Regions from separate parts of the Pseudomonas sp. NPDC079086 genome, predicted to be linked through region 2. Evidence: predicted binding sites of a transcription regulator. Region 2 holds the regulator's gene; the other holds the start of a gene.

Region 1 (4,211 bases), on a different contig from region 2:
GTTTATCCTCTCCTGCGCCGGTGAAGATGAGCTGGTGCGGCAGTTCTACTGGCAGGCGGCTGGCGGGGTAGTGCTGTGTCTGGCTGGCGCACTGGTAGCGGCCTGGTTGCTCGGGATCAACAGCTTTTAGGTGAAAGTGCAGCGCACGAAAAAGCCCGCCAATTGGCGGGCTTTTTCATCTGTATCTGACGTTACAGCGTGGCGGGGTTGGCAGCGTTGTTCAGCCGTCTGGCCTGTTTCAGGTAGGCAGTCAGCTCACGAGCGGGCAGGGGCTTGCTGTACAGGTAGCCCTGACCTTCGTTACAGCCCTGAGCCATGATGTAGGCCTCCTGCTCTACGGTTTCCACGCCCTCGGCGATGACCTGCATGCCTAGGCTCTTACCGAGTTGGATGATGGCACGTACGATGGTGGCATCGTCTTCGTCTTCGAGCAGGTCTTGCACGAAGCTCTTGTCGATCTTGATCTTGTCCAGCGGCAGGCTCTTGAGGTAGCTAAGCGAGGAGTAACCGGTACCGAAGTCGTCAATCGCGATCAGCGCGCCGGAGCGGCGCAGGCTGAGCAGATGCTGGGCGGCGGTGTTGATGTCTTCCATCAGGCCGGTTTCAGTGACTTCCAGTTCCAGGCTGCGCAGTGGCAGGCGGTAGACCTGCATCAGGTTATTCACCACTCGCGGCAGTTCGGCGTGGTGCAGCTGAACGGTGGAGAGGTTGACCGCCATGCGCAGCTCGGTGAAGCCCTGATCATGCCATTCGCGCAACTGGCGGCAGGTCTGGTCGAGAATCCATTCACCAATCGGGATGATGGTGCCGTTCTGTTCGGCCAGCGGGATAAACAGATCCGGCGGCACGAAACCATGTTGCGGATGTTGCCAGCGCAGCAGCGCTTCGACGCCAACCACGCTGTGGTCGCGGTAGTCGACCTGCGGTTGGTAAACCAGGTGCAGTTGATTCAGGGACAAGGCGTCGCGCAGGTCTTTTTCCAGCTCGCGGCGGCGGCGCATTTCACTGTCGACGCTGGCGATGTAGAACTGGTAGCGGTTACGCGAGCGGCTCTTGGCCAGGGTCATGGTTTGTTCGGCTTTCTGCAGCAACTTCTCGGTGCTGTCGCCGTCTTCCGGGAACAGGGTGATGCCGATGGTGGCGCGCAGGCGCACTTGCTGCTGGTCGAGCATAAACGGGTTGTCGAGGTCGTCGAGTACGCTTTGCGCCAGTTCCGCGGCCTCGTAAGGCTGCTCGATATCGGCCTGCACCAGGGCGAATTGGTCGCCACCCAGACGAGCCAAGGCGCCGAGGCGGCCACTGTGGCTGCGCAGACGGTCGGATAGGGCCAGCAGCAGTTGGTCGCCAGTCTGGTAGCTGAACTGCTCGTTGATCCCTTTGAAGTCATCCAGGCCGACGCACAGTACGGCTACGCGCCGGTTTAGGCGCCCGGCGTCTTCGAGAATCTGGTCGAGTTGCTGCTGCAGCTGTTGACGGTTGGGCAGGCCGGTAAGGAAGTCGTACTGGGCCATGCGCAGCAGACTGTTTTCCGCTTCGCGGCGCAGGTTGGTGTTGCGTTCGATGGACGAGAGTAACTGGTTGGCGGTGTTGATCCACAGCCCTAGCTCGTTCTTCTCGTTGCCCTTGAGCATCGGCAGTTTGTGCTCGCTGGGGCGGTCCGGGTTGATGTTGGTTAGGTGCTCGATGATCTTCGACAGCGGTTTGGTCAGCAGCCAGTGGTAGACCAGATACAGCACTAGGCCCATCGCCACGGCGCGCAGCACACCGGAGATAAAGATGATGACTGAATTGGTGACAAAGCTCTCGCCGTAGGGGGCGGTGTCGAGGGTAATACTGAGGTCGCCGTAGTATTCGCTGTAGGGGCCGCGGCCGACCAACTGAGTGGTGAAATTCTGTTCTTTGCCAAGGATCGGGTCGGTCAGCCAGCGAGTCGGTACGTCGACTTGCTCTCGGGCTTTCTCCGCCAGCATCGGTTCGTTGGGGTGGCCGATGGAGGCCATACGCACCGACTCGTGCTGGAACAAGCCCTCGATGACCTGCATGCCCATTTCCCGGTCGAGGCTGTAGACCGCCTGAGTGGAAGGGTCGCGGAACATGCCGAGAATACGATGGGCGTCGTTGGCGACTGCCTGACGTGTTTTATAAACGTCGAAAACAATCTGCGCAAGACTCAAGACCACGCCGACGATCAGCGCTGATAGCAGCACCACGCGGAGCAACTTGAGTGACAAGCTGTTTTTAAGTTCCAGCTTCAAATGACGGTTCCTTGTTCGAGGCCTTCGGCGTCAGACGCTAGTGAGTATTGGCAAAGTCGCGCTTGCAGTCAAAGGGCCATTACCAAACTTTGTCGAACAAATTATCTGCGCGGCGATGGCGCGGCCGCCGACAGCTGTTTTGGCTGCTTGCACTGTGTCGGTGCGAGTTGCTTGCGGCTTGAGCACCGTTTGGCGGTTTTTTATGGCCTGCCACCCCTGGCGGCCGCCCTTCGGGCCGTTGCTACGCAACGTTAACAATGGCTCCCAGTTATTTTTTTGTTTGGCATGAGAGTTGCGACACCCCCTGTACTCACCATCATGGGGGCTGCTGCAATGAAAACTCGACTGTTAGGGATAGCGGTATTTGCGGTTTCGCCACTGGCCCAGGCGGCCAGCGATGAGGCGCTCAATACGGCCTGGTTGGTGTTAGCCAGCGTGCTGGTGTTCTTTATGCAGGCCGGCTTTGCCTTGCTGGAAAGTGGCATGTCGCGGGCTAAGAACGCAGTCAATGTGATGATGAAAAATTACATGGACGGCTGCGTCGGCGGCATCACCTTTTGGTTGTTGGGTTTCGGCCTGATGTTCGGCAGCAATATCACCGGCTGGTTCGGTATGAGTCATTTCGCTCCGCATACGGGCGAGCCCTGGGATTTCACCTTTCTGCTGTTTCAGATGATGTTCGCTGCCACGGCTGCGACCATCGCCAGCGGCGCCATGGCCGAGCGTACGCGCTATTCGGCCTACTTGATCGGCGCGGTGGTGATCAGCGGGTTTATCTACCCGGTGTTTGGCAGCTGGGTGTGGAGCGGCATCTATGGTGGCCAGGGCTGGCTGGCGGCGTTGGGTTTTATCGACTTTGCGGGCTCGACCGTGGTGCACAGCGTCGGTGCCTGGTGTGCGCTAGCCGGCATTCTGGTCCTTGGGCCGCGTCTGGGGCGCTTTGCGGCGGACGGTACGCCGCGCAGCATTCCCGGGCATAACCTCAGCCTGGTCGCGCTGGGTGGCTTTATTCTCTGGGTCGGCTGGTTTGGTTTCAACGCAGGCAGCAGCCTGGAGATGAATGTCAGCCTCGGCCTGATTGCCCTGAATACACATTTGGCGGCTTCGGCCGGCGCGCTCGGCGCCTTTCTCGCGCAGCGCAGCACCTCCAGTCCGGTGCTGCTGACCACCACGGTGAACGGCTCGCTGGGTGGGCTGGTCGGCATCACCGCCGGTTGCGCGACGATGTCGCCGCTGTTTGCATTGCTGACCGGGCTGGTCGCCGGCTTTGTGGTGGTGTTCGGCATGCGCTTGCTGGAGCGCTGGCAGCTCGATGATGTTGTTGGCGCCGTGCCGGTGCATGGTTTTGCCGGTGTCTGGGGTACGTTGGCAGCTGGTCTGTTCTTCAGTGGTGATCTGTTCAACTGGTCGCGGGTTGGCGTGCAGCTGCTCGGCGCCGGTGTGGCATTTGTCTGGGCCTTCCCGCTGGCGCTGATGCTCTATCTATTACTGGCGAAAACTCTCGGCCTGCGTACCTCGACCCAGCATGAGCAGCGCGGTCTGGATTATGCCGAGCACGCCGAGGTGGGCTATCCCGAGTTCAACCTGGCCGTGACCTTCGACAGCAACGACCTGCCGAGGAAGGTGTGAGATGAGCCTGGCAACTCGCCGACGGGCGATCTACACCGGGCTGGCCGGACACTTTGCCGAGGACGAGCTGTTGGCTGTGTTGGCGCTATGGGAAAGCAAATATGCCGACAAACCGCCGTTCGCCCTCAACGAGTTTCTCGGTGAGGTGGCCAAGACCTCTGAGCGCAAGCTGGAGCGCGCCAAACTCTATCGTGAATTAGTTGGTGCGCTGACCGGGCCGTTATCGGCCTTGCTACCCGACCCGGAGCCGCTGCTGCTCAGCTGGCGGCAGCGGATGGGCGTGGCGGCGCCGCTACGGGTTGGTTCGGATAGTCAGGCGCGGCATAC
Region 2 (4,211 bases):
ATCGTTGGCTTGGTGCAGGCTGATCAGGGCCGCGTGATGATCGACGACCTCGACGTCAGCCATCAGCCCATGCATGGCCGCGCTCGTGCCGGCATCGGTTACCTACCACAGGAAGCCTCGATCTTCCGCAAGCTCAGCGTGGCCGACAACATCATGGCCATCCTGGAAACCCGCAAGGACCTCGACGGCGCCGCACGCCGCAAGGAACTTGAAGGCCTGCTGCAGGAGTTTCATATCAGCCATATCCGCGACAACCTCGGCATGAGTTTGTCTGGTGGTGAGCGCCGCCGCGTGGAAATTGCCCGCGCTCTGGCGACCAACCCCAAGTTCATCCTGCTCGACGAACCCTTCGCCGGTGTTGACCCGATTTCCGTGGGCGATATCAAGCAGATCATCCATCACCTCAAGGCCAAGGGTATCGGTGTATTGATCACCGACCACAACGTCCGCGAAACCCTGGATATCTGCGAAACGGCCTATATCGTCAGCGATGGCCAGCTGATCGCCGAAGGTGATGCCGAAGCAATTCTGGCCAACCAGACAGTGAAAGAAGTTTACCTGGGGCATGAGTTCAGGCTGTAACCACAGCTTTTCTCAAGCCGACTGCAGCCAAGGCTAGGCAAAACCCTTAAAGTCAGGCATATAATTTGCTTCCTAGTGGCGCTTTTTGAAAACGCCCTGTAGTGGATTGCGCACAGACGCCGGTAAATAAGGTCTGCAATGAAACCATCGCTAGTCCTGAGAATGGGCCAGCAGCTGACGATGACACCGCAGCTGCAACAGGCCATCCGCCTGCTCCAACTGTCTACCCTGGATCTGCAACAAGAGATCCAGGAGGCCTTGGAGTCCAACCCGATGCTCGAACGCCAGGAAGATGGCGATGATTTCGACAATTCGGACCCCATGGCCGATGGCGCAGAAAGTGCCAGCCCCAGCGAACAGCCCGAAGCGCCCTATCAGGAAACCAACTATCAGGAAGCCACGCAGACCGTGGACAACCTGGAGGAAGGCGATTGGGGCGAGCGCATTCCCAATGAGCTGCCCGTCGATACCGCCTGGGAAGACATCTACCAGACCAGCGCCAGCAGCCTGCCCAGTAGCACCAACGATGATGACGAGTGGGATTTCACCACCCGCACCTCAAGCGGCGAGAGCCTGCAAAGTCATCTGCTCTGGCAGCTCAATCTGGCCCCGATGTCGGACAAGGACCGCCTGATCGGCGTCACCCTGATCGATTGCATCAACCAGCAGGGCTATCTAGAAGAAACGCTGGAAGAAGTGGTCGAGGCCTTCGACCCGGAACTGGACATCGAACTCGACGAAGTCGAAGCCGTACTCCACCGCATTCAGCAGTTCGAACCCACCGGCATCGCCGCACGCAACCTGGGCGAATGCCTGCTTCTGCAACTGCGTCAGCTGCCGGCGAAAACTCCGTGGCTGAGCGAAGCCCAGCGCCTGGCCAGCGACTACCTCGACCTGCTCGGTAGCCGCGATTACAGCCAGCTGATGCGCCGCATGAAGCTCAAGGAGGACGAGTTGCGTCAGGTTATCGACCTGATCCAGAGCCTCAACCCGCGCCCCGGCTCGCAAATTGAATCCAGCGAGCCGGAATACGTGGTGCCCGACGTGATCGTGCGCAAACACAACGAGCGCTGGCTGGTAGAGCTGAACCAAGAAGCGATGCCGCGCCTGCGGGTCAACGCGCAATACGCCGGCTTTGTGAAGCGCGCTGATTCCAGCGCCGACAACACCTTTATGCGTAACCAGCTGCAGGAAGCGCGCTGGTTTATCAAAAGCCTGCAGAGCCGCAACGAAACCCTGATGAAGGTTGCCACGCAGATCGTCGAGCACCAGCGCGGCTTCCTTGATTACGGCGACGAGGCGATGAAGCCTTTGGTGCTGCACGATATTGCCGAAGCTGTAGGTATGCATGAGTCGACCATCTCGCGGGTAACCACGCAGAAATTCATGCACACGCCACGTGGTATTTACGAGCTGAAATACTTCTTCTCCAGCCACGTCAGCACCTCCGAGGGCGGCGAATGCTCGTCCACCGCGATCCGCGCCATCATCAAAAAACTGGTCGCGGCGGAAAATGCGAAAAAGCCGTTGAGTGACAGCAAGATCGCTGGTTTACTGGAAGCACAGGGCATTCAAGTCGCTCGCCGCACGGTCGCCAAGTACCGTGAATCCCTCGGAATAGCGCCTTCCAGTGAGCGCAAACGATTGATCTAAGGCGGCACGAAGAAGGAAGACGATCACTCGATACACAACACGTCCGGCCTCGCCTTTTCGCAAAAGCAGCCATACTGCCAGCAAGCAATCAGCGACCGTGCCAGGCTCGTTTTGTAGAGTCTTCCACGCCACAGTGTTCCGGCGGCAGGCCTCTCGCCTGCCTCTTACACACGGCAACAAGGAGAAAGCGGTATGCAAGTCAACATCAGTGGACACCAGCTGGATGTGACCGACGCCCTACGCGACTACATCGCCGAAAAACTCGGCCGATTGGAGCGCCACTTCGACAAGATTACCAACGTGCAAGTCACCATGGAGGTCGAGAAGCTCAAACAGAAAATCGAAGCGACCCTGCACATTGCCGGCGGCGAAGTTGTCGCCAATGCCGAGCATGAAGACATGTACGCAGCCATCGATCTACTGACTGATAAACTCGACCGACAACTCATCAAACACAAGGAAAAACAGCTCGAACGTCAACAGGGCGCTATGGCCCGCTGACATCGTCTATCTCCTATGATCCGACTTGAAACTATCCTGACCCCCGGCCGTTCCCTGGTGAACGTGCCGGGCGGCAGCAAAAAACGTGTTCTCGAACAGATTGCCAACCTGGTGGCGCGCGAGCTGCCTGACCTGGACGGCCAAGACATCTTCGAAAGCCTGATTGCCCGCGAAAAACTCGGCTCGACCGGTTTCGGTAATGGCATTGCCATTCCGCACTGTCGCCTGCCCGGTTGTACAGCGCCGATCAGCGCCTTGCTGCGCCTGGACTCTGCCGTAGACTTCGACGCCATCGACGGCGCCCCAGTGGACCTGCTGTTTGTCCTGCTGGTGCCCGAAGCGGCCACCGACGCTCACCTGGAACTGCTCCGGCAAATCGCCAGCATGCTCGATCGCAGCGATGTGCGTGCCAGCCTGCGTCAAGCCGAAAGCAGTGAAGCCCTGTATCAGGTGGTCGTGGACGTACAAAGCCAACTCAACCGAGCCTGAGCATGCGCCTGATCATCGTTAGCGGTCGCTCCGGCTCCGGGAAGAGCACCGCCCTCGATGTGCTTGAGGACAACGGCTTCTACTGCATCGACAACCTGCCCGCCGGGCTGCTGCCTGAACTGGCCGAGCGCGCCCTGCTGCACACCGAGCTGCTGCATCCGCAGGTCGCGGTGTCGATTGATGCACGCAACCTGCCGAGCCACCTCAAGCGCTTTCCCGAGCTGCTAGAGGAAGTACGCGCACGGCATATCAAGTGCGATGTGATCTACCTGGATGCCGACGAAGAAACCCTGCTCAAGCGCTTCTCGGAAACCCGCAGACGCCATCCGCTGACCAACGAAAACCGTTCGCTGGCTGAAGCCATCGCCGATGAAAGCCTGCTGCTCGGGCCGATTATTGACCTGGCCGACCTGAAGATCGACACCACGCACCTCAATCTTTATCAGCTGCGCGATAGCCTCAAGCTGCGCCTGCTCAATCAGCCCGAGCCAGGCACCGCATTTCTGCTGGAATCCTTCGGTTTCAAGCGCGGTATGCCGGTGGATGCCGACCTGGTATTCGATGTGCGCTGCCTGCCCAACCCCTACTGGAAGCCGGACTTGCGCGATTTCTCCGGGCTCGACCAGCCGGTAGTCGATTACCTCTCTGCACAGGCCGATGTCGAAGACATGTATCAGGACATCCTCGCCTACCTGACCAAATGGCTGCCACGTTTTGCCGCCAGCAACCGCGCCTATGTCACGGTGGCGATCGGTTGTACTGGCGGCCATCATCGCTCGGTATACCTGGCCAACCGCCTAGGTGAAACCCTCAAACCCATCCTGAAGAACGTTCAGATTCGCCACCGCGACCTCAGTTAAGGAATTGCCGCGATGCCCGCCTGCGAAATCACCATTATCAACAAGCTTGGCCTGCACGCCCGCGCGGCTGCCAAGTTTGTCGGCGTCGCCGGGCGTTTCCCCTGCCAGGTTAAGGTAGGCCGCACG

What was found. The regulator sigma-54, encoded in region 2, starts transcription at its own class of promoters, with help from an activator protein. The targets are predictions, from matches to a motif close to ANTGGCATNNANNTTGCTNT.
Region 1: the regulator sigma-54 is predicted to act here: its motif matches at 2,535-2,554, upstream of ACIGEK_RS07910 (ammonium transporter).

What each region holds. Positions count from the first base shown of each region.
Region 1 is NZ_JBITTY010000001.1:1,691,987-1,696,197, forward strand. It holds gene ACIGEK_RS07900 (GIDE domain-containing protein) at 1-130, shown strand, start outside; gene ACIGEK_RS07905 (putative bifunctional diguanylate cyclase/phosphodiesterase) at 192-2,255, opposite strand; gene ACIGEK_RS07910 (ammonium transporter) at 2,589-3,884, shown strand; gene ACIGEK_RS07915 (hypothetical protein) at 3,886-4,211, shown strand, end outside.
Region 2 is NZ_JBITTY010000004.1:173,256-177,466, reverse strand. It holds gene lptB (LPS export ABC transporter ATP-binding protein) at 1-582, shown strand, start outside; gene ACIGEK_RS18855 (RNA polymerase factor sigma-54) at 721-2,235, shown strand; gene hpf (ribosome hibernation-promoting factor, HPF/YfiA family) at 2,428-2,736, shown strand; gene ptsN (PTS IIA-like nitrogen regulatory protein PtsN) at 2,752-3,225, shown strand; gene rapZ (RNase adapter RapZ) at 3,228-4,085, shown strand; gene ACIGEK_RS18835 (HPr family phosphocarrier protein) at 4,098-4,211, shown strand, end outside.